4 regions of the Bradyrhizobium sp. 1200_D9_N1_1 genome follow, and region 1 is predicted to be linked to each of the others. Evidence: riboswitches for the same ligand, from Rfam matches in the RefSeq annotation. Region 1 holds a riboswitch; each other region holds the start of a gene.
What was found. Region 1 has a riboswitch for cobalamin ahead of AB5K84_RS30725 (energy-coupling factor ABC transporter permease). Riboswitches for the same ligand answer to the same signal wherever they lie in the genome.
Positions count from the first base shown of each region.

Region 2: linked by a shared signal. The riboswitch ahead of AB5K84_RS22615 (TonB-dependent receptor) and the one ahead of AB5K84_RS30725 (energy-coupling factor ABC transporter permease) in region 1 are both predicted to bind cobalamin.
Region 3: linked by a shared signal. The riboswitch ahead of metE (5-methyltetrahydropteroyltriglutamate--homocysteine S-methyltransferase) and the one ahead of AB5K84_RS30725 (energy-coupling factor ABC transporter permease) in region 1 are both predicted to bind cobalamin.
Region 4: linked by a shared signal. The riboswitch ahead of AB5K84_RS04360 (ribonucleoside-diphosphate reductase subunit alpha) and the one ahead of AB5K84_RS30725 (energy-coupling factor ABC transporter permease) in region 1 are both predicted to bind cobalamin.

Region 1 covers NZ_CP197226.1:6,373,015-6,378,825, forward strand. The annotation lists gene AB5K84_RS30710 (histidine phosphatase family protein) at 1-325, shown strand, start outside; gene cobT (nicotinate-nucleotide--dimethylbenzimidazole phosphoribosyltransferase) at 332-1,384, opposite strand; gene cobF (precorrin-6A synthase (deacetylating)) at 1,395-2,144, opposite strand; gene AB5K84_RS30725 (energy-coupling factor ABC transporter permease) at 2,191-2,868, opposite strand; cobalamin riboswitch at 2,906-3,125, opposite strand; gene cobA (uroporphyrinogen-III C-methyltransferase) at 3,171-3,902, opposite strand; gene AB5K84_RS30735 (cobyrinate a,c-diamide synthase) at 3,899-5,209, opposite strand; gene cobM (precorrin-4 C(11)-methyltransferase) at 5,209-5,811, opposite strand, start outside.
Region 2 covers NZ_CP197226.1:4,694,413-4,700,223, reverse strand. The annotation lists gene AB5K84_RS22620 (hypothetical protein) at 1-369, opposite strand, end outside; gene AB5K84_RS22615 (TonB-dependent receptor) at 444-2,675, opposite strand; cobalamin riboswitch at 2,790-3,003, opposite strand; gene AB5K84_RS22610 (hypothetical protein) at 3,069-3,290, opposite strand; gene AB5K84_RS22605 (hypothetical protein) at 3,378-3,635, opposite strand; gene AB5K84_RS22600 (hypothetical protein) at 3,775-3,987, opposite strand; gene AB5K84_RS22595 (hypothetical protein) at 4,115-4,291, opposite strand; gene AB5K84_RS22590 (adenylate/guanylate cyclase domain-containing protein) at 4,395-5,811, opposite strand, start outside.
Region 3 covers NZ_CP197226.1:7,828,727-7,834,537, forward strand. The annotation lists gene metE (5-methyltetrahydropteroyltriglutamate--homocysteine S-methyltransferase) at 955-3,300, opposite strand; cobalamin riboswitch at 3,402-3,603, opposite strand; gene AB5K84_RS37180 (hypothetical protein) at 3,955-4,245, shown strand; gene AB5K84_RS37185 (hypothetical protein) at 4,591-5,316, shown strand.
Region 4 covers NZ_CP197226.1:904,904-910,714, reverse strand. The annotation lists gene AB5K84_RS04370 (hypothetical protein) at 1-228, opposite strand, end outside; gene AB5K84_RS04365 (ribonucleotide-diphosphate reductase subunit beta) at 516-1,589, opposite strand; gene AB5K84_RS04360 (ribonucleoside-diphosphate reductase subunit alpha) at 1,580-3,523, opposite strand; cobalamin riboswitch at 3,628-3,798, opposite strand; partial or broken gene AB5K84_RS04355 (transposase) at 3,924-4,070, opposite strand; gene AB5K84_RS04350 (GNAT family N-acetyltransferase) at 4,506-5,147, opposite strand.

The DNA of each region.
Region 1 (5,811 bases):
GACCGGCCGGCGACATGACGAACTCGCCGCGAGCGGCGGCGAAGCCTATGCGCAATTCTGGGGCGATCCGGCGCACGCGCGGCCACCGGGAGGTGAAAGCTTTGAGGATCAGGTCGCGCGCGTCCGGCATGGGCTGTCACGGATCGGAGCCGGGCCAGCTACGCTCGTCGTGCATTCCGGCACAATCCGCGCCGCACTGTGCATCGCGCTGGATCTTGCGCCGCAATCCGCCTTGCGCTTCGTGATCGATCCGCTGTCGCTGACCAGGATCGACCGGCTCGCGACCGGCTGGCGCGTCGTGTCGGTCAATCAGCGCGTGGTGTGAGCCGGATCAGGCCGGGCGATCCGGCACATTGGCCTGCGCGAACGTCGCCATGCCGTTGTGAAGCGCACAGGCCGATCGCACCAGCGGCAGCGCGATGGCGGCGCCCGATCCCTCGCCGAGCCTGAGATCGAGGCTGATCAGCGGCTGCACGTTCAGTGCGCGAAGCACCAGCCGATGCCCCTGCTCCGCCGATTGATGCGAGGGCAGCAGGAAAGGCTGGCACGACGGATTGAGGCGCACGGCCGCCAGCGCCGCGACCGACACGATGAAGCCGTCGATCAATACGGGAATGCGGCGCTGCGCGGCCGCAATGATGGCCCCGCAGATGGCCGCGATCTCGAGGCCGCCGACGGCGCACAGGATTTTTTCGGGCGATGCAGCCGCAACGCCATGACGCACAATCGCGGCATCGATCACGCGCGCCTTGTGCGCACGGCCGGCGGCATCGACGCCGGTGCCGCTGCCCGCGATTTCCTCGGCGCTCACGCCGAGCAGACTCGCCGCGATCGCCGCCGAGGTCGTGGTGTTGCCGATGCCCATCTCGCCGAAGATCAGAAGATCGGGCTGGCTGGCTGCCGCGCGCGCAACCGCACGCTCGCCGGCCTCGAAGGCGAAGGCCAGCTCTGCAAGCGTGAGCGCAGCCTCGACGCTGAAATCGCGCGTGCCATGGCGCGGCCTGTCGGTGACGATGCCTATCATCTCGTCTTGCGACAGCGTGCCGGCGTCAACGACTTCCAGGTGCGAACCCAACTCGCGCGCCAGCACCGAGATCGCGGCGCCGCCCGAAGCAAAATTTGCCATCATCGCGATGGTCACGGCTTGCGGATAGGCCGACACGCCTTGCGCAACGATGCCGTGGTCGCCCGCGAAGATGATGATCGGCACGCGTGCCGCGCGTGGCTGCTCGGTCGCTTGCAGGCCCGCGAGCTCGATCGCGAGTTGCTCGAGCCGGCCGAGCGCGCCGGTCGGCTTCGTCAGTTGCGCCTGCCGCACGATCGCCGCGTCGCGATGGACCGCGGAGATTTCGGGGCACTTATGGTAGACCCATTCGGGGAGCATGCTGCCTCGCTTACGGCCTGCGCTTGAGGATGTAGCAGTCCATGATCCAGCCGTGCCGCTCGCGCGCCTCCTGCCGCAGCGCGGCGATGCGCGGGCCCACCTCGGCCAGCGCGCCGGACATGATGATCTGATCGGGCATGCCGAGATAGGCGCCCCACCAGATCTGGAGCCCGACCGGATCGAGCGACTGAAACGCCGTGCCGCCATCGAGCATCACGACCACGGTGTCTGCGCTTACCGGCCAGCCGCCTTCACGCAAGCGGCGGCCTGTCGTGACCAGAAAGGGCTCGCCGATGTCGTTGAGCGGCAGCGCATGCGCCGCGCACAACGCCTGGATCGAAGTGATGCCGGGGATGACCTCGATCTCCGGCAAGGGATCGAGCCGGCCCGCAATGCGCAGCGAGGAATCGTAGAGCGACGGATCGCCCCAGATTAGCAGCGCGACCCTGCCATCCCCTTCGAGATGGCTCGTGATGGTCTGCGACCATTTCGCGGCGACCGCATCGTGCCAATCGTCCACGCCCTTGCGGTAGTCCGCCTCGCCTGCGTCGCGCACGGGAAGATCGAACTCGGCGATGCGCGTGTTGTCGCTGGTCAGCACATCCGCGCAGATCGTCCGCCTGAGATCGGCGAGATCGGACTTTGCGCTCCCCTTGCGCGGGATCAGAACGAGATCGGCTGCGTTGATGGCGCGGGTCGCGGCGTGCGTGAGCTGCTCGGGATCGCCGCAACCGATGCCTATCAGGGAGAGCGCGAGCATCGTGTTCGCGAAGGGCGGCCATGACGGCCGCCCTTTCGCTTGTCTCTCAGGCCGCGTTGTGCAGGCGCGGGGTGACGAGGCCGGGCGCGGTGACGCCGCGCAGCGACTTCGCCAGCGCCAGCACGGCGAGATCGGCCAGCGGCTCGATCACGATGACGAGCGCATAGGAGGCCGCGAAAGTCGCGATGTTGACGAGGTTGGTCATGGCAAAACCGGAGCCATAGAGCGCCCAGAACGCCACCCAGCCGATGACGCCGGCCTGATAGGTCGTCGAAAGCGCCAGCGCCTGGCGATACCTGAGATCGACATAGGCGGTGTTGCGGGCAATGATCCGCGTGGCGATCGCCTGGATCGCGAACAGCGGCACCAGCAGCGTGGTGACGTTCATGCCGTATTGCGGCAGGTCGGCCGGCTCGAAGAGCACGCCCTGGAACAGCAGGCCGAGCGCGAGGCCGAAGGCCGCGGGCGCAGCACCGAACAGCAGGAACAAGGTCGAGCCGAGGATGAAGTGCACTTCGGACACGCCGACCGGGAAGTGCGGCAGGATCTCGAAGAAGGTGAACACGAGGCCCGTGGTGGCGAGTGTCCGCGCCGCGAACGACGTGATGCCCTGCTCGCGCACGGTCTCAGCCGCGAGCTTCAGCGCAACGCCGCCTGCGGCGATGCCGGTTGCGTAACTCAACGCGAGCTTGGCGCCCGTGACGACTCCGGGTTCGATATGCATGGCTCAGTCCTTTCCTGCCGTCACACCCGACGGCCTTGGCCTCAAAACATGCACGGCCGGTCTCCTGGCTCGCGGTTCACTGGGGTTCTCCGGCCTTCCCGGACCTTGCGGCCCAGTGGCGGTTCGGAGCCCCTCACCGCTTACAGTCGCGGGGGCGGCTGGGGTTTTGGGCGCCGCAACTGGGTCCGCCCATCCCCATTCCCGATTATGCTCCGGCGCTTTGCGCCACCTCGAGCACCATGCCCGTCCTGTGTGCCCCTTTCGCGCAGCCTGCGTCAAGGGCCGAACGGCGGCGGTGGCCGTCATGACGGGTATTCTCCCGCCAGTGCGCCGAACAGGATCACGGCGGCCGTCGAGGCAGCCCCGCCCCGCGCAAGCTGCTCGGCAAGCTCGGCAATCGTGGTGCGGACCAGCCGCTCGTCGGGGCGGCCGAGGGATTCGGCGAACAGCGCCGGGGTGGTCGGCGCGAGGCCGTGCGCGATCAATTTTGCGGCAAGCGCCGGAAAGGTGCGGCGGCCCATATAGACCACGGTAGTCGCCTCCGGATCGGCCAGTGCCGCCCAGTTCAGGTTTTGCGGCAGCTCGCCGGTGACGTCGGCTCCGGTCACGAACTGCACGCGACGCGAGGTGTGGCGCCGGGTCAGGGGGATGCCGGCTTGCGCAGCGGCCACGCAGGCCGAGGTGACGCCGGGAACGATCTCGTAGCCGATGCCGGCCTCGCGCAGCGTTTCGAGCTCCTCCTCGAGCCGTCCGAAGATGCCGGCGTCGCCCGACTTCAACCGCACCACGCGCGCGCCGGTCGCGGCATAATCGACCAGCAGGCGGTTGACGTGATGCTGCTTGGTCGAGGGCCGCCCGGCCCGTTTCCCGACCGCAACGAGATTGGCGCCGGGACGGGCGAGATCGAGAATCGCGCCGGACGCGAGGTCGTCATAAAGCACGACATCGGCCTCGCGCAGCCGCGCGGCACCCTTGAGCGTGAGAAGCTCGGGGTCGCCGGGACCGGCGGAGATGAAGGAGACAAAACCGCTCACCGGTCCTCCGCGATCAGATGGAAGAACGTGCCGGTGGCATTGCCTCGGCGCGAACCGGTCTCGGCGATGACCGCACCGGTCGCGTCGTGCACCACCGCGAGCGGCATGTCGGGCTGGGCGGCAATCGTCGAATAGTGGAATTCGTGGCCGCGCAGGCGCGCGCCGGGGCTATGTCCCGGCATCGGTGCGGCGAGTTCGGCGAGACGATAGCCCAGATGCATGCGGCGTTTGGCAAAGCTCGTCTCCAGGCCGAGCAGGCCCGCCATCTCATGGCGGACACCGTCGGCGTCGGTCAAAGCGGTTCCGAGCACCATATAGCCTCCGCATTCACCATGCACCGGTCGTGTCTCGGCGAAGGCGCGCAAGCCGCTACAAAAGCGCGCATTGGCGGCGATCTTCCCGGCATGAAGCTCGGGATAGCCGCCGGGCAGCCAGCAGACATCGGCGCTCGCGTCGGGCGCCTCATCGGCAAGCGGCGAGAAGGTCGAGATGTCGGCACCCGCCGCGCGCCAGGCTTCCAGCATATGCGGATAGACGAACGAGAATGCCGCATCGCGGGCAAGCGCAATGCGCTGCCCGGGCGGCGTCACGTTCAGACCGTTCGCAGCGGGTTGCGGCGCCCAGGCGGCAGCCGATTGCAGCACCGCATCGAGATCGACATGCTCGGCGACGAAACGCGCGGCCTCGTCGATCAGTTTTCCGATCTCCGCCTGCTCCTCGGCCTGCACCAGGCCGAGATGCCGCTTCGGCAGGCTGATCTCGGCATGGCGCGGCAGCGCGCCGAACACGGCGATACCGGCGTCGTCAAGCGCGCGCCGTACGAGGTCTTCATGGCGCGGGCTGGCGACGCGATTGAGCACGACGCCGGCAAGGCGCACGCCCGGGCGGTAGTCGCGAAGGCCCGCAGCGATCGCCGCCGCCGTCTGCGCCTGTCCCGAGGGATCTATCACCAGCAGCACCGGCCAACCCAGCATCTCCGCAATGTCGGCGGTGGCGCCTGTGCCGGAGACGCCACGCGCGGCGACGCCGTCGAACAGACCCATCGAGCCCTCGGCAAGCACGACATCGGCGTCGGCGCCGCGGCCGACGAGATGCGCGATTCCCCCGCGATCCATCGCCCAGCTATCGACGTTGACGGAGGCGCGGCCCGTCGCAGCGGCATGGAAGGCGGGGTCGATATAGTCGGGCCCGCTCTTGAAACACTGCACGCTCAGTCCGCGATTGCGCCAGGCGCGCGCGAGCGCCAGCGTCAGCGTCGTCTTGCCGACACCGGAGGCAGGCGCGGAGATGACGAGCCCTGCCGGCATCAGGAGGCCTCCGGAAAGCGCGGCTCGGCGCCGACCGGCCGATAGCGGCGGTCGTAGTCGGCGGCATAGAGGCGGCTCTCGTCGAAATCCGCGGCGCCAAGCGTCTTGCCGACGAGAATGAGCGCGGTGCGTTCCATCTCGGCGCCGACGGCGGCATCGAGCGTCGCAAGCGTGGCGCGGACGATGCACTGGTCCGGCCAGCTCGCGCGCCAGACGATGGCGACCGGGCAATCCGCGCCGTAGTGAGGCAGCAGCTCCGCAATCACCTGGTCGAGCAGATGGATCGACAGATGGATGGCGAGTGTCGCACCGGTCGCAGCGAAGGCGGCGAGCTTCTCCCCTTCGGGCATCGCACTGGCGCGGCCCGGCGTGCGCGTCAGCACCACGGTCTGAGCGAGCCCCGGCAAAGTCAGCTCCACCTCGAGTGCCGCGGCGGCGGCCGAGAAAGACGGAACGCCGGGCGTCACGGTGAAGGGAATGTCAAGCGTACGGAGACGGCGGAGCTGCTCGCCCATCGCCGACCAGATCGAGAGATCGCCGGAATGCAGCCGCGCGATGTCCTTGCCGTCCGCATGCGCGGCGGCGATCTCCGCGATGATCTC
Region 2 (5,811 bases), 1.7 Mb from region 1:
CAGGGGCGTGCGGCCATGCGCCAGCGCACGGAGCGCGGCGGACGAGGCCGCGGTCGCGACGAGTGCAGCAGCGCCAATGACAAAGCCCCAGGCGATCGTGCTCCCGGCAACGGGATAGTGCAGCACGCCGAAGCCGATGCTCTGGTTCACGAGCCACGCGCCGCTGACGACGAGCAGTGCCGGCCGCAGCGGCAACATCGCGGCCGCGACGACCGCGAAGGCCGCAAAGGGCGTTGCGCAGGCGAGCGCAAGACTTGCGAGCGCGCATGACACCGCCAGCAGCGCAAAGCAGAACATCGGTGCAAGGCGCGGCGCGACCGGATGGAGCCGGAAACGGTCGGCGTGAGGCGGCAGGATGCTGAGAGCCATGAGTAATCTCCTTCTTTTCGAATTCTAGTCCATTCGGGAGCCTATGACAGCCCCCGTCGCGATCAGAGCCTTGATCAGAATTTGGCGCCGGCCTTGAGCAGATAGGTGCGGCCCGGCAGCGGATAGGCACTGAAGCGGCCGTCCGTGAAGGTGCTTGCGATCGCATAGTCGTAGTAGAGCGCGTTCAGCACGTTGTTGACGCTCAAAGACCAGAAGTAGCGCTCGTACTGACCGCTGAGCTTGAGATCGATCGTGCCATTGGCTGGGATCGGCCGCTGTGTTCCCGCCTGGTCATTGTCCATGCGCCGCTCGCTCCAGAAGCGCGCGGTGGCGTCGAGCACCACATAGTTCTGCCAGATGTTCCAAGTGACGCCTGCACTCGCGGTGTAGCGCGACACCAGCGGCACGTCGTTGCCGGCCCAGACGCCCTCGCGAAACACGGCCCTTGTATAGGCCATGCCGGAGCGCAGGAGCAGAGAGTCGTTGACGCGATAGGACAGACTGGTCTCCGAGCCGTAACGGCGGGTCGGATCGAGGTTGGTGTTGTAGAACAGGATCGGACTGAAGTGGATCTCGTTGGCGAGGTCCATCAGATAGAGGCTGCTCTGCAATTGCAGCCCGCCTCCCTTGATGCGCAGCCCGCCCTCGACATCCTGCGAGGTCTGGGTCTTGAGCCGGAAGGTCTGCGGCAGCGGATTGAAGAAGGGGTCGAATGAAGGGCCCGACGACACACGCTCATCGACATCCGGCGTGCGGAATGCGCGCGCAGCGCGGCCGAACAGCGAGACGATGTCATTGAGGCGATGCTCGCCCCCGAGGTGCAGCGCGTATTGGGTCTCGTCGCTCCTGAGCGGGAGCGCGCCGATGTCGGTGTTGAACGGAGCGGCGACGTCAAAATGATCGCGCGCCGAGAGACTGACGCTCTGCACCCGCACGCCATAGGAGACGTCCGTCGTCGGCGCCACACCCAATGTGTGCTGAAAATAGCCCGCAACCGTCTGCTGCCTGAGATCGTAATTGTGCCAGGGCGCAAGCCCCTGGCCGGCGCCGCGGTTCTGCTGAAAGCTCGCATCGTAATAATCGAGGCCGGTCAGCAGTTGCGACGGCATCCCCAGCAGCAAGCCCTTCACGCTGAGCCGCGGCGTGATCGACCATGTCGTCAGATCGGCATCGACATAGGTGGACGTGAACAACGCGGGAACCGGCGCTGGGCCGGAGAAGAACGCGCTCTGCTGCTTCTTGTCGCGCACACCGCCGTCCACGATGAGATCGATGCCGTTGGCCAGGGTCTTCGTGAAGCCGGCCGTCGCGCTGAAGCCCTGCTGGTTGGCGTAGTTGAAGGGTGTGCTGGTGCCCCGTCGGTTGGTCGCGAGCTCGTCGACGCCGATGGACGGATCGACGGTGCGGCCGCCCGGCAATCGCAGCTCCTGATTGTCGCCGGTAACGGTGACGAAAGCAGTCAGGTCTGATGTCGTGTAGTTCAGGTTGCCGACGCCATTCTCCTGGACAAGGCGATTGTTGTCGCGGTAGCCGTCTGTCTTGACGGCATTGCCGTAGAACGAGGTCGACCACGGACCGGAATTGAGCGACGTCGAGACATTGCCAAGCCTGGTGTCGAACGAGCCGAAGCCGGCCTCGATGCGCGCGGCAACGGGCGGCCCGCCGACGCCGTTCCTGGTGATGATGTTGATCACGCCGCCGACCGCATTGTCCCCATAGAGCACCGCGCCGGCATTGCCGCGCGTGATCTCGATACGCTCAATGGAATTGAGCGGGACAGTGGAGAGGTCCACCTGCGCGATGTCGATGTCGTTCAGCCGCCGCCCGTTGATCAGCACCAGCGAATTGGCAGTGGCAAACGCGCCGAAGCCGCGCAGGTCGACGCTGGTCTTCGCGCCGATCTGGCCGCCATAGAGCGTCGTGATCTGGGCACCCGGGACTTGCGTCGCGATGATCTCGGCAAGCGTCTGCGAGGGCGCATGTGCGATATCCGCGGCCGTGATGACGGTCGCGGCGGCCCCGACGATGCCTCCGTTGCCGGCGACCGCCTCGCCGCCGGAGCCGGACGAGCCGGCGCCATTGCCTGCCGGCGCTCCGCTCGGGGCTCGCAGCCTCGCCGTGTCGCCATCGCCGATCGCCCTGGCGCGTGTGCGGTTCTGATCGTCGGGCCTGGTCACTTCGACCGGCGGCAGCTGCTCGGCGGCGGCTTGCTGCGCGAAAGCTGTGGGGAGATCGATCGCATGGAGGAAAACGGCAGCAACGATGCCGGCGCGAAGGCGCCTGGCGGCAGAGACAATACGGGACACAGTTGTAACCTCGGCATGACGTCAGTGGCACGTCACAGCGAACGAGGCTTTACGGCGGAGCAATCGATTGCTCCGGTGAAGCTAATGCCTGTACTCCCCGACCGACATCTTCGCGTGTGACCACGGCTGACGGCAGGTCTCCTGGCTCGCGGGTCGTTACCTTACGTCGCCTTCCCAGGACCGAGATTCCCAGTGGCATATGACGAAAGATTCACCGCTTACAGTTGCGGGGGCAGCCGTGGCGTTGGGACAATCCCGGCATTGGGACAATCTCGCACCACGTTCCCTTTTGATCTCCGTGCGGAGAACCGTCACCGATCAATCTACGAGGCGGCCGTACGGAGAGTCAATCGACCGGTTGAACGATGAGCTGCAAACGCGAGGCAAACACAATCAGTCAGGCTTCCGCACCGCGCGCGTCGTGACCACCGCCCGCTCACCGGCATCGACAAGCTGGCCGATGCCGGTTCGGCCCGCGAGCGCGCAGCGGACGATGTTCTCGGCGACCGACCTGCGGAACCCATGATCCTCGCCCCTGGGCCGATTGCGGCAAATCCGATCCAGCGCCAGCTTCATGTTGATCCGTGTACGGGTGTCGAAATGCGCGCTGATCATTCGCCCGGCCTCGATACGTGATGTTGGGGCGGAAACGTCCGACGATCGCCCGGGTTCCGAAACGGGATCGCGCAATAGAGCGGCCGGCTACGCCCGCCCTCTCTGGCGCTGTGCCTGAGCCCAGGCCACCGTGACGTCGCGCGGCGGGATGTCGATGCGCCGGATCGGCGTCAATCCGCCCGAGGCGGAGATGATCGCGGTCTCCTCGCGGCGACAGCGCGGACACACGAAGCGGACCTCGCTCGGGGACGTCGACCAGCTCGAGCGTTTGACGTTGGCCGCCATCGGCCACGCGTCGCACTGCGAGCACGACACCAGAAACCGGCCGGGATCGAGCATACCCATTCCATGCGACTCCGCGTCCTGCCTGCTCCTACCAATGATTATGTCAGGTGAATCGTTCCGGTGCCCCGACACCGTCAACCCCTCAATGCCCAAGGGGCCGGCGATCCCGGCCCTCAAGCTTCTGCAAACCGCTGGCCGCTCAGTGCGCGCCCTTGAGCGTGCAGGACGTGGTGCAGGTGACCGTGTTGCCATGGTCGCACGCCTTGCAGGCGGCCACGCATTGGTTCATGTCGCGGGGGTTGTAGGAGCTGTAGTTCCGCACCGGGCAGGCTGCGGTCGAGCCGGTGATGTCCTGCTCCTGATTGCAGGCCGCCGCCATGAGCGCGAGAATGAGGACCGCAAGCAGACGCATGGGATTGTACACGCTGCATTGCAGCGAGTCCCGGCATTCCCACTGCGAGCCATCGCGAATCGCGACGCTCGCTCCCATCAAAGTCAAAGGATGCGTGCCAAATGTTAAGAACGGATTGCAGCCGCCTTCAGGCCGCAGCGCTGGTCGCGACCGCAGCCCGCGTCTCGCGCGCAAGCTGATAATAGTGCTCGGCGAGCTTGAGATAGAATTCGCGCTTGGTGCTGTCGGTGGCGAGCTTGGCGATCAGCTCGCATTCGGCCGTGAGCGTCTCGAACCGTTCCAGCCTGTCCTCAAGTTCTGTCATCGGCGTGTCCCCATCAAACGCCTCAAGGACGATCAACCTAAGCCTGGGAAATAGGTCACGGCGAACATCGTTATCGAGTAGAAACAATTTTTCCCGCGGCGGCTTACTTCTGCTCCAGCCGCCAGGCACCGTCCCACCTCTCGTCCGGCGGATTGACCTCGAACTGCGCGATGCGGGCGAGCAGCGCGCGCGAGGGACCGTCGCCGGGGACGGCTTCGAGCGCCGCGTTGAAGGCGGCGCGGGCCTCGTCGAAGCGGCGGGCGCGATAGGCGGCAAGACCTTCGGCATAGTGCGTGCGCAAGCCGTCCTGCGCGGCGGTGAGCACGCCGGCCCTCGCCATCACCTCGAAGATCGCCTGCGGCGCGCTCTGGCCGGCGACCGCGAGACGATCGATCTCGCGCAATTCGAGGCGCTCACCGACCGCATCCGCCGTCGCCTGCGAGATCAGGATGCGGGTGCCGTAGACCTTGTTGACGGCCTCGAGCCGCGAAGCGAGGTTCACGGCATCGCCCATCACGGTGAAGCTCATCATCAGCTCGGAGCCGATGCTGCCGGTGAGGACCTCGCCGGTGGCGATGCCGATGCGCAGGTCGCAGGGCACGGGCATGGCGCGGATGCCGAGCAGATCGGGCAATTGCTTCTGCAGCGCGGGCACCTGGTCGGTCATGTCGATGGCGGCACAGCCGGCAAGGAGTGCCGGCTCATCCTCCTCGATGAAGGGCGGGCCCCAATAGGCCATGATGGCATCGCCGATATATTTGTCGATGACGCCGCGATTGCTCCTGATCGGGGCCGACATCACCGTAAAATAGTGGTTCATCACCTTGACGAGGCCGCGCGGGGTCATGCCCTCACTCATCGAGGTGAAGCCGCTCATGTCGCAGAACATGATGGTCATCACCCGGCGCTGGCCGTCGATGGCGACCTCGGGCCGTTCGATCAGGCCCTGCACCACCTTGGGATCGATGTAGCGGCCAAACGTCTCGCGGATGCGCTCGTTGTGGCGCAACTGCTCGATCATGCGGTTGAAGGCGGCCGCGAGCTCGCCGATCTCGTCCTGGGTCGAGACGGCGATGGTCTTGTCGAACCGCCCGGCCTCGACCTCGCGGGTGCCGGCCAGCAACAACCGCACCGGCCGCGTGATGCCGCCGGACACCAGCAGAGCGAAGGCAAATCCGACGATCGCGGCGAGCAGGGTCACGATGCCCGACACGATGATGGCCTGGCGCTGGTGGCTCATCACCTGCGATGTCGAAGCGAAGACCTGTGTCAGCATGTCGGCGCGGATCGCATCGAACTTCCGATTGAACTGGTCGCGGATGGCGTCGATATGTTCCAGCGTGCCGCGGGCTTCTGCCATCTGCTTGGCGTCGACCTGCTTGAGCAGCTTTGCGTGGTCCTCGTTCAGGTCGCGGCGCAGCTCGGTGACGGCAGTCTCGATGCGGATCTCGATCCGCGCCAGCGCGGCATTGTCGGACGGCGTCCTCGGGTCGTCGATGATCGCGTTGATGAGCTTGCGT
Region 3 (5,811 bases), 1.5 Mb from region 1:
GGCCTTGAGCTGATCCAAATCAATTCGACCAAAGCTCAGATGTCGTTTCGTGGCGCAGATCTAAATATTTCAGTTCGCGAGCGGATCATGTTTCGTCACAACAGCGCATGGCCGATAGCCCTCCGCCGCGGCTGACGCGATCGAGAACGCGGGCCATCCGAACGTTATCGGCTTGGGCCCGTCCGCGCAGAACCCAAGCGATGTGCGCGGTGTTAACAAGGTTATCTGAATTTGTCACCCCGCAGCTATGAACACCGCCCAGCATCTAATGATCTGACATGGGAGCAGCTTGGAAAGGCGCCGCCCTTCGATCAGGATCTGGAGATTGCCGTGATCGAGGGTAATTCAATTCACCGGGTGGTCTTTCCTTGCCGCCGGATCTTCGGCGGATGGATCAACGCGAATACCGGAGAGCAAATCGCTGTGCGGCCAACGCATTGGCGTATCTGGCCCGGATAGCCGTTATTCCAAATGGATTGGCGTGAGTTGGGGTACGGAGTGCCTTTGACGTCCTCTCTTCGGAAACTATCTAGCGTGGATTGATTGAGGGAGCCTGACGGCATCTCCGAGCGGACCGAATCCGCGCCGGTGCCTTGCGGTGTCCGTCAAGCATTAGTTTTCTCATTGCTGTCGCGGCCGTTGCCAACGTGCCCATGAGCGACAAATCACAGCCTAGACGGCCGCGTACCATGGCATGATTGAGCTGCGGCACTTCTGCTTGAATGGGTCGCAGATTTTCGGCGAATGTCGTCGCCTTGATCGAGCAGCCGGCAATTCTCCCGCGGCCGACGAAACTAGCGTAACGCGTCACCATCTTTTCTCCGAGACCGTACCTTCCCCGGTCCACGAAGTGGACCGGGCATTTTGTCAGCGGCAAGGATAGCCTCGATAATGTGGAAAGCGTAAATCACCATAACCCAATTAGCTTTGTCGAGAACAGACCGGAGCTCGGGATCAACGGATTTGCGGATCGGATGCAGCGCGCAGTTCGCGCGCGGCAGCGACCATGTTGGCGAGCGCAGGCCGAACCTCCTCCCATTTGCGCGTTTTTAGGCCGCAGTCCGGATTGACCCAGAGCTGAGAATCCTGCAAGCGCGTCCGAGCTAGCACGATCAGCTCCTTCATTTCGTCCGTCTCGGGAACGCGCGGAGAGTGAATGTCGTACACGCCCGGTCCGATTTGATTTGGATATTCGTACCTCCTGAACGCATCCAGCAGCTCCATTTTCGATCGCGACGTCTCGATTGAAATGACATCCGCATCCATTGCAGCGATCGCACCGATGATGTCGTTAAACTCTGAGTAGCACATATGTGTATGGATTTGCGTTTGATCGGTAACGCCCGATGAGCAGATGCGGAAGCAATCTCCGGCCCAATCGAGATATGCCTTCCAGTCCGACCGGCGCAATGGCAATCCTTCGCGAAGTGCAGCTTCGTCGATCTGTATCATCGCCGCACCGGCATTCTCGAGATCGCGGACTTCATCGCGCATCGCGAGCGCAAGCTGACGGCAGACCTCGCTTCTAGGAATATCATCGCGAACAAACGACCAGTTCAGGATCGTCACCGGTCCGGTCAACATCGCCTTCATCGGCTTACTAGTTAGTGATTGCGCGTAGCGCCACCATTCCACGGTGATCGGCTTCGGCCGCACTACATCGCCAAACAGGATCGGGGGCCTAACGCAGCGCGAACCATAGGACTGAACCCATCCATTCCTTGTAAATGCGAAGCCGGCGAGTTGCTCGCTGAAGTACTGCACCATGTCATTACGCTCGAATTCGCCATGAACGAGGACGTCAAGACCGATGTCCTCCTGCCAACGTACGGCGCGGGCTATCTCCTCTTTGAGGAACCTGTCGTATTGCTCCTCGCTCATCGCACCTCGCGCATGCGCCGCGCGAGCATTTCGCACCGCTGTGGTCTGCGGAAACGATCCTATCGTCGTGGTGGGAAAAGCCGGTAGTCCAAAGCGTTCCCTTTGGATCTCGGAACGACGGGCAAACGGGGTGGCGCGCTGGCGCATCGTCTGATCGATCGCCCTCATTCGGACAGCGACGTTGGCATTATGGATCTTCGGCGAGGTCCGGCGGGCAGTCGCAGCGCATTCCGACTCGGCAAGAGCTAGCCCAACATTCTGGTCGCCTGCGAGTACCCGCGCCAGGATCGCAAGCTCACGCATCTTCTGAACCGAGAAAGCAAGCCAGCTCTTGACGTCGGACGCGAGCCCGGTCTCGAGTTCAACATCGACCGGCACGTGAAGCAGCGAGCAGGATGGAGCGAGCTGTACACGGTGCCTGCCAAGCTTCGCAATCGAGGGCTTCAGCCGCTGACGGAGCGACGGCAAGTTCGACCGCCACACATTCCGGCCGTCGATGACACCGAGCGACATGACGAGATCACTTCGGCCGTCAGCAACGATCTGATCCAATAGTTCTGGCGCTCGAACCAAATCGACGTGCAGACCGGAAATTGGCAGGCTCAAGGCAGTATCCAGATTGTCGCCTAGGGCGCCGAAATAGCTCGCAAGCATGATCTTGATAGCGGGTCCCTCCTTTGCGAACCGGTTATAGGCGTGCAGCAACGAATTTCGCGCCGCCTCATCCAGATCAAGGACCAGGCAGGGCTCGTCAAACTGAACCCAACTTGCCCCTCGTTTGGCTAATTCATGCAGAAGGTCGATATAGACGGGTATCAGATCATCGAGGAGAGAGAGGGGCTGGAACGCACTATCGGTACTCTTGCCGAGCTTTAAAAATGTGACCGGCCCGATCAGGACAGGGCGGGTCTGAAAGCCAAGAGCCCTCGCTTCCTCATACTCTTCGACGGGTTTGCGAGAGCACAGTCTGAACGCCTGTCCCCGGTAAAACTCAGGAACCATGTAGTGGTAGTTGGTATCGAACCACTTGGTCATTTCCTGCGCGGGCACGCCAGATCCCCGCGGGCTCTGGGCGCAACTCGCATCCTGCTCGCCGCATTGCGATCCGCGGGCCATGGCGAAGTACGTTTGGAGCGAAACGGATTCTCCGTTCGCGGCGTAGATCTCCGGGATTGCGCCAACCATGACGCTTGTATCGAGCACCTGATCATACAGCGAGAAGTCGTTTGACGGAATGATCGTGACGCCGAGCGATTTTTGACGAGCCCAGTTCGCTGCGCGTAGGCCGAATGCGTCTTCGTGCAACTGCTGTTCACTAATCTTTCCAGCCCAGTAGCTTTCTAGAGCGAGCTTGAGCTCACGCCTTGGGCCGATGCGTGGCGTTCCGAGCGTAGCAACTGGAAGAGAGAGAGGAGACATAGCGTTAACCCCTGTTGGGGACAAAGGCCATGGCGGACGCAGGCAGGAGAAGTCGCGCGTGCGACGGCTGCTTGGCGCACCACCGAGACACCCCGCCCGTGGACCAATATATTGTCGGGGCCGGTCTCCTGGCTTGCTGGTCATCGCTGCTGTCCGGCCTTCCCGAAGCCGTGCAGGCTTCAGCGACATCGTCGGACAGCGGCTCGCCGCTCACAGTTGCGGGGGCAGAGCCGGCATTTGCACCGGCTTCCCTCTTAGCTCCGGATCAATGGGAACCGGAGAACCTCGACGACTTGGATTATCGGCAGGAGAACTCTTCCGTCAACCTCTCAGATTATGTGCAAGCTAATCTGCGACATCCGCTAGCCGAATGACCGTGCATCTCTGTGACTTCACCATCTAGAAACATTCTCTCATCAGAGATGTCATAATCAGACATATCCTTCTCAGATGCCGGATAAGCATCGGAGCTGCCTTGAGGCGGAGCCGCACGCTAAATTGATGAAAGGGACAGAAGCAGCCTGCCGGCGGGAGTACCGACGTTATATCAGAGCGCTTTCAATGCGGCTTTGCGATTTCCAGAGGTTCGCCCAGCACCTCAGCTAGCCAGCTCTTCGCTCAACTAAAGGATCTGCGGCGAATAGGCCAAGGCACGTGGCGAAATTTAGCAACTGGCGAGGGGTTGATTTGCGTGCCACCCAGACTTCAGAGCTGGGATCAAGCCGGCTTGGTGCTTGGCAATCACGCAGCTCGAACGCGGGCGGCACGATAGCGAACCACACAGCTCAATGGCGGCAAACCCACTTCCGTCCACAGGCATCCGGCATCGAGGCGTTCAACTCTTCTGCTAAATATCCGGTGCGGGACATGGATGCACAAGCTGCGGCGGATACGCCAAACAGAAACATCGAAAACATGCAAAGGTCGGAAAGTCGACAAGAGTGACACAAACTCCGTGAAATTTTCCGCCTATTGCCTGGCACGAAGAATGCAGACCCTCGGAATGCCCAGTCTCCTCCTCTGGGCAGGTCCAGCTCAGCCAATTGACGCAGTCGCTGCCGGGGAAGTTAGCTGCGCATGACATAGAGGGGAGCGCCTGCTCGCGCGGGACAGCTAGCGGGTGCATCCCCGTAAACTTCTTGCGATGGCATAGCAGGTTCGAGGTTGCCTGCTTCACAAGATATTTGGATGAAACGCGATAGGCCGAGGGTTATGAAGAGAATGCCTGGAAGACCCGCGCTATGGCTTAGCGTGGTCGGATTTTTAATCTGCCTCGCCTGGCCGGCTGCCATGAGCAATAATATTCGGGCCAGCGACAGTCCCCTTGTCGAACGACTGAAGTCAACTTGGCGAGCGCAAGATGGTGAGACGATAGAACAAATTATCTCCAATGTCTCGAAGGTGGCACAGTTCGTGCCTCAAATGTGGGGCGTTGTTGAACTTGGCCAAAACGACTTTATTTTCGTTTCGTGGACCAGACACCGGGACAACAAATCGGACGAACAGTACGTTATCGCCTGGAAGATCGCCCTCGACGGCACGCTTGAACTTGCGTCGACTTATGCGAAGCCGATGGAATTGGGCTGGCGCGCCCTGGCGCTCTCCCTAATCGCCAGTGAAGTCGCAGATGGCGAAAGGGACGCAAATCTTCGCTTTCTGCATGATCCGGCCAACTTCAACTTTGTGACTACCCCGCAAGGCCGGCTCGGCGATCTTCTGCGGCAGGGCCGCTGCACTATCATTGAACCAGTTGGAGTGGACTACTTACCGAAGCGGAATGATAAACCGGCCGAGAAGGGTGGCGTGTGGCGCGTTCTGCTCTTGGTGAATTGTAGTATCCAAGGACCACGTTATTTTACACACAACGGGGTCATCACTTTCGAGAAGAGAGAAGGACAGGATTGGGAGCCACAATCCTCCTTTGCCAAACGCATCGCGAAATTTCCCCCTGGCTCCTGGTTCCAACGCACCGAGCCAAAAGAAGAGGAAGACTTAGGAGAGCCAAGGCCTGAGTAAACCGCCGCAGAGCAACATCTTGCCGCAGTGGCGGAGCGCCTCGAACCTATTGCAAGACATACGCGCTCTACACTTGCTTTGTTTTAGCATCCGCAACGGTCCGGGTGCCTTTCTCGCAGCAGTCCGTCCCGTCGCAAGAAGGTCGGGCCGCGCGATTCCGTTTGTTCCGCCTAGTGTCAGCGGCGCGCACGAGCTTGCGAGATGTGGTTTTCCCGCCTTCACTCCACCCGGTGTGAGGACATCAGTTTGCGTAGCAACGTCGAAGGCACCAGGAAATGAGTGCTGAGACGAAGCCGGCGAGGAAGTTACCGGAAACCGTTCACCGGTAGCAACCCAGCATACCGCTGGGCGCTTGCGCATTTCGGAGCGTGCAGACCGGGAAGCTCAGAGCCGTACGCAAGAACGTCGAGGACCAGACTGGCTCGGCCCTAGCTTATCTGGCACCCATTCGTCTGCACGTCATAGATCCGGATTTCGAAGCATGGAAAACACTTC
Region 4 (5,811 bases), 5.5 Mb from region 1:
GTAGTAGATCACCTCCGCGAAGCCACGGCCGAGGAAGACCGCCAGTGGGTCGGCGACGAAATCAAACGCGAAGGGGGATGAAGAACAAATCGGTTTGCCTGATCCGACCGGGCTGCAATGAAGATGACCCCCTTTGACAGGGTTGCCCCTCTTTACAACTTCCGATTGCGTGATAGTAATCCCCTCTAGCCCTAAGAGGGGGGCGGCCGTGGCGATCATCGAGAACATTCGTCTGCTCAAGGGCGTAGCCGTGTTGCGCTGATTGACTTCATGAAGGTGGTTGACGAGACCCACCTCACCGACCTGCGGAAATACTGTAAACCCTAGCCGCCATCAGCAATGGAGCGCATGTACCGGCTTAACCCAACAAACCATCTGTGTGTCCGGCTTTGTCGCGCTGCAATCAAGACGCCACGATGAGGAGGTCCGGTTCTATGCCTTTGTCATGCTGGCGGGTGACGGCGACGACTATCGGCGCCTGCCGCTGTCAATGCCGCTAGCATGAATAAAATGGGCTAGATACGGCCGAAAGTCGCCCACACCCCGTCTTCGCCGTCCCAGCTGCCGCGGCTCGCCGCCTTGGAGTACTCCGTGGCGCGCTGCTCGAAGAAATTGGCGTGCTCGACGCCATTGAGAATCTCGACGAGCCACGGCAGCGGATGCGCCTTGAGCTGGGTGAACCCGCCCTCCTTCGCCTCGAAGAAGCCGAAGACCGGGGCAATCCGGAGTTGGGCCAGTCGCCAGTCGGCGACGTAGCGGACGTAGGCGTGGATATGCTCAGGCAGCATCCCCTCGATCTTGCCAAGGCCGAAGGCGAGCTCGACGAAGTTCTCCTCCAGCTTCACCATGGTCTTGGCTACGTCGACAATGTCGTCGCGGACGGGGCGCGTCACCGCGCCGGTTTCGCGGTGCCATTCGTGAAATAGCTTGATGATGCCCTCGCAGTGGAGACTCTCGTCGCGCACTGACCAGCTTACGATCTGTCCCATGCCGTTCATTTTGTTGTGGCGTGGGAAGTTGAGCAGCATGGCGAAGCTGGCGAACAAGGCCATGCCTTCGGTGAAGGCGCCGAACATCGCCAGGGTACGGGCGACATCCGCCACGCTGTCGACGCCGAACTCGTGCATGTAGTCCGCCTTGGCGCGCATCTGCGCATAGCCGCGGAATGCCTCGAACTCGGTCTTAGGCATACCGAGCGTCTTGAGTAGCAGGGCATAGGCGTCGATATGAACCGTCTCCATGTTAGTGAAAGCGGCCATCATCATCTGGACGGTGAGTGGCTGGAAGATCGGAATGTACCGCTTGAAATAGTTGTCGCCGACCTCGATGTCCGACTGAGTGAAGAAACGGAAGATCTGGGTGAGCAGCGCGCGCTCGCTGTCGGTGACGCGGCCCGAAGCCCAGTCGTTGAGGTCGGCGCCGAGCGGCACCTCCTCGCCCATCCAGTGGGTCTGCTGCTGGCGCTTCCAGAACTCGTAAGCCCAGGCATAGCGATCGACGTCGTAGCTGCCGGTCGAGTCAAGGAGGCCGACGCGTCCCTTGCCGATCAACGTGCGCGGATCGGCGCGCGATAGATCGATCACTGACATGCGAGGCACTCCTCATAGTCGGTGCGCTGCCGCGCCGGCTGCTGCGTCGGCGTTGCATCCCCGGCAATCTTGCCGGCGAACGCCGCGCGCGAGATCGACTTTGATCGACAGTAGTAGAGGCTCTTCACCCCACGCTTCCACGCCGTCCAGTGCAGCATGTGGAGGTCCCACTTATCGACGTCGGCCGGCAGATAGAGGTTGATCGACTGGCTCTGGCAAATCAACGCGGCGCGGTCGGCGGCAAGCTCGACGATCCAGCGCTGGTCGATCTCGAAGGCGGTGCGAAAGATCGCTTTCTCGTGCTCCGACAGGACGTCGAGATGGGCGACCGATCCGTCGTGCGCGATGATCGACTCCCAGGTCGCCGAGGTGTCGGCGCCTTTCGCGGCCAGCACCTTAGCGAGGTGCGGATTGCGCACCGAGATGGCGCCGGATAGCGTCTTGTGGGTGTAGATGTTGGCCGGGATCGGCTCAGTGCAGGCGCTGGTGCCCCCGCAGATGATGCTGATCGAGGCGGTCGGCGCGATTGCGATCTTGTGGCTGAAGCGCGCCATCACGCCGCGTTCCAGGGCATCCGGGCACGGGCCACGCTCGCGAGCGAGCGCCACGGATGCGGCGTCGGCTTCGCGACGGAGTTTTCGGAACATGTTCAGATTGAATGACTTGGCCAAGGTACCCTCCATTGGAATGCCCTTGGCCTGGAGAAACGAGTGGAAGCCCATGACGCCGAGGCCAACGGAGCGCTCGCGCAGGGCGGCGTAGCGGGCACGCTTCATTCCGTCCGGCGCCACCGTGATGAAGTGCGTGAGCACGTTGTCTAGGAAGCGCATGACGTCCTCTATGAAGCCGGGCTCCTCATTCCACTGGTCCCAGGTCTCGAGGTTGAGCGACGACAGGCAGCAAACCGCGGTGCGCTCCTCGCCGCGATGATCGATGCCGGTCGACAGGGTAATCTCGCTGCACAGGTTGGAGGTCGAGACCTCGAGGCCGAGCTCGCGCTGGTGCTTGGGGAGCGCACGGTTCACGGTGTCGATGAACAAGAGATAAGGCTCGCCGGTCTGCAGCCGGTTCTCAAGGATGCGTTGCCACAGCTGGCGGGCGTCGATCTCGCGGACGACCTCGTTAGTCTTCGGGCTGCGCAGAGCGAATGCGGTGCCGGCGCCCACGGCACACATGAACTCGTCGGTGACGTTGATGCCGTGATGTAGGTTGAGGCTCTTGCGGTTGAAGTCACCAGACGCCTTGCGGATCTCGAGGAACTCCTCGATCTCGGGATGGTGGATATCGAGATAGACCGCCGCCGAGCCGCGCCGCAACGAGCCCTGGCTGATCGCCAGCGTGAGGCCGTCCGTGACGTGGATGAACGGGATGATGCCCGAGGTGACGCCGCCCCTCGCCTTCTCGCCGATTGAGCGAACATTACCCCAGTAGGTGCCGATGCCGCCGCCATTGGAAGCAAGCCAGACGTTCTCGTTCCAGGTGCCGACGATGCCTTCGAGCGAGTCCGACACTGAGTTAAGGAAGCACGAGATCGGAAGGCCGCGCGTCGTGCCGCCGTTGGAGAGCACCGGTGTGGCCGGCATGAACCACAGCCGAGACATCGCATCATATAGACGTTGGGCATGCGCAACATTGTCCGCGAAGGCGCAAGACACTCGGGCGAACATGTCCTGGAGGCCTTCGCCGGCGAGCAGATAGCGGTCGGTCAGCGTCAGCCTACCAAACGAGGTCAGCAGGTCGTCGCGCGACCGATCGAGCGAAAGGTCAGACGGAGTTGGCGATCGCGCGGGGGGCCTCGGCAGGGGAGCCGGCAATGCTGGGGGCTGCACAAGACACAGTTCAGGTGTGGTAGGCTTTGCCTGCGCTGAGGGCTGCCGCACACTCGGCAGCTCAATGAGATGACCATACTGATCGAAATCGTAAGACGCCGACATCGGCAACCCCGTGATATTTGGGGGCTGGGACCGTGCGGACGACTTGCGAGGGGACCGGGCAAATGTCCCCGGCTGCAAGCGACCCACCGGGCACCCCGCCCGAGGACATGGGTTCTGTCGCGGTAGGTTTCCTGGCTCGCGGGTCGCTGCGGCTGTCGGCCTTCCCAGCGCTGTCGCGCTAATGCCTCGGAATAGCCGCTGCCGACACAATGGGTTCCCCCCTAACACCGTGCCACCATATATGCGAATTTAAAACCACTACGACACCACATATAGAAGCCTTTGCCCAGACTCGTCAAGACGGCACAGTCAAGTTAACCAGTTGGAGCAGCCCCGAGGTCGAGGTTCGAAATTCGCCGAGCGCCTGTCCTGAGAGCCTCACTCAAAAAACATAGATGTCTCAAGGCCTGGCCAATCGGCGAGTTAGGAGCCTCAGATGGGCGACGAGCGGCCAGGCGAGCTCGGTAGCGGCGGAACCTTCGAAGTCTTTGCAGAGATGCCCACATCTGCCGAGCCACGCAAAGGTGCGCTCGACGACCCAGCGCCTGCGATCGGCCAAGATGTGCTCAAACCTTTGGAAGTGGCGTCGCAAATTCTCCAACAGGGGAACAGCAACCCTGGACATCCTGAATGTTGGCATCGATCGGTTCGCGGTCCGCGAATTGAGTTGGGCCGGATCGGGTTTCGGTAGCCATACGCGTCTCGCCATTCATCGCTTTCTGTGGCCTTAGATCAAAAATTGTCTGGAGCCCGACCGCAAATCGATGCAGCCGCCCGTGGCAATATCCCAGCTTAGTGGATTTGACCCCGCCAGCTCTCACATCAGACGTGCCAACTTTGCCGAAGAGACGATTGGTATGCTTTTCGCAGGCCCGGCGAGCCGCCTCACGTGCTCAGTTGTCTGGCCGCGAACATAAGCCGTCCTGACCGAACGCGGTCATGTCAGGTTATTGGCAATCAATCCTAACGGGATGAGGCGGAGCTATGCTTGAGTCTGGGTGACGAGCCGATCCGGCGGCGCGGCCTTGCTGGGTCGGAATGAAGCCGTTCGCAACATTGGCGTGAGCGGCGGCGAAGAACCGTGTTGTATCTCACCAACGACCTTGAAGCCGTGACGTTGGTAAAAGGGAATGTTTTCAGGGTTCGAACTTTCGAGGTAGGCAACAATGCCGTCCTCATCGCATCGTTGAAGGGCGTAGTTCATCAGCAACGTGCCAAGCCCTTTTCCGACCCAGTTCGGATCGACGGCAATGAGTGGCAGATACCAATGTGGCTCGTGGGGACGATGTTCGGCCATTCTCCGCCGCAAGTGTGCCATATCCTCGGTAATCTCCGGGCGCAGGGATAGCGCCATGATTGCATCCAATGCCTCCTCATCTTGCTGCACGTTGGGAGGCAGCCACAGGGCCGCGCCACGAATCTCTCCCGCGACGTAGGCTGTGCCATGTGCAAATGCTCGGCCCCCACAGGCGTCAATGAACTGAGGCATGCTTCTAAGGTATTGCCTTGGGTCAGGCCAGCTCCAACGCATCAACGGATCCGCGGCAAAGCCGAGCACAATTGTCCAGACAGTGCTTGCACGAATGTTTGCGTTCGCAGATCTGATATCTGATTCTTCTGTCATGAAGTCGTTTCGGGGCTCTGTTTTGGCATTGGCCTTCCAAGGAGGAGCATGGCATCGACACATCTGACGGTGAGCGGAATGGATGCACCGACGGGGACTCGCCGGGTGCATTTGGTTTCCCTTCCGAGATCTCCGCCTGTCTCAGACGGCTGACTTTGACGGCCACTTCGGACGAAGGCTCCTTGGTAGGCAATGCTTGGATCTACATATTCCTGGCGGGCTTCTGCGCTTCCACGCCCTATCTGGAACCCGCCCCGCCCTTCCCAAGGAAGCTCCGACGTTCTCAAGGTCGACACGGTTCGGCAGCCTGCAACCGTCCGCGAAGGGAATGACATGAGGACGCCTTTGATATTGCAAGTGCGAAGAAGTCAGGGCATGGCGAACATCGGGCGATGGCTGCCTGAACCGGGCTCCGGCACGAGCAAACAGCCAGCCAAGTGTCGCGCGTCGAGGTCCAGACTAGGCAAGGAATCATCACCTCGTCTCGTATTGAGCGGTTCTCGTAAGTTTCTTGGTCAAAACACATGCTAAGTGCGAAACCTCCATTGCCAACGTCGTGTCCGCGGTCACCGGCAGAGAGAGCTTTCGTCTGCGAGACTCATATGCGTAGTACAGCGGCTTTCCAATTATCGCATGTTGTCCGCGCTCCTTGATGTTCTTGTCT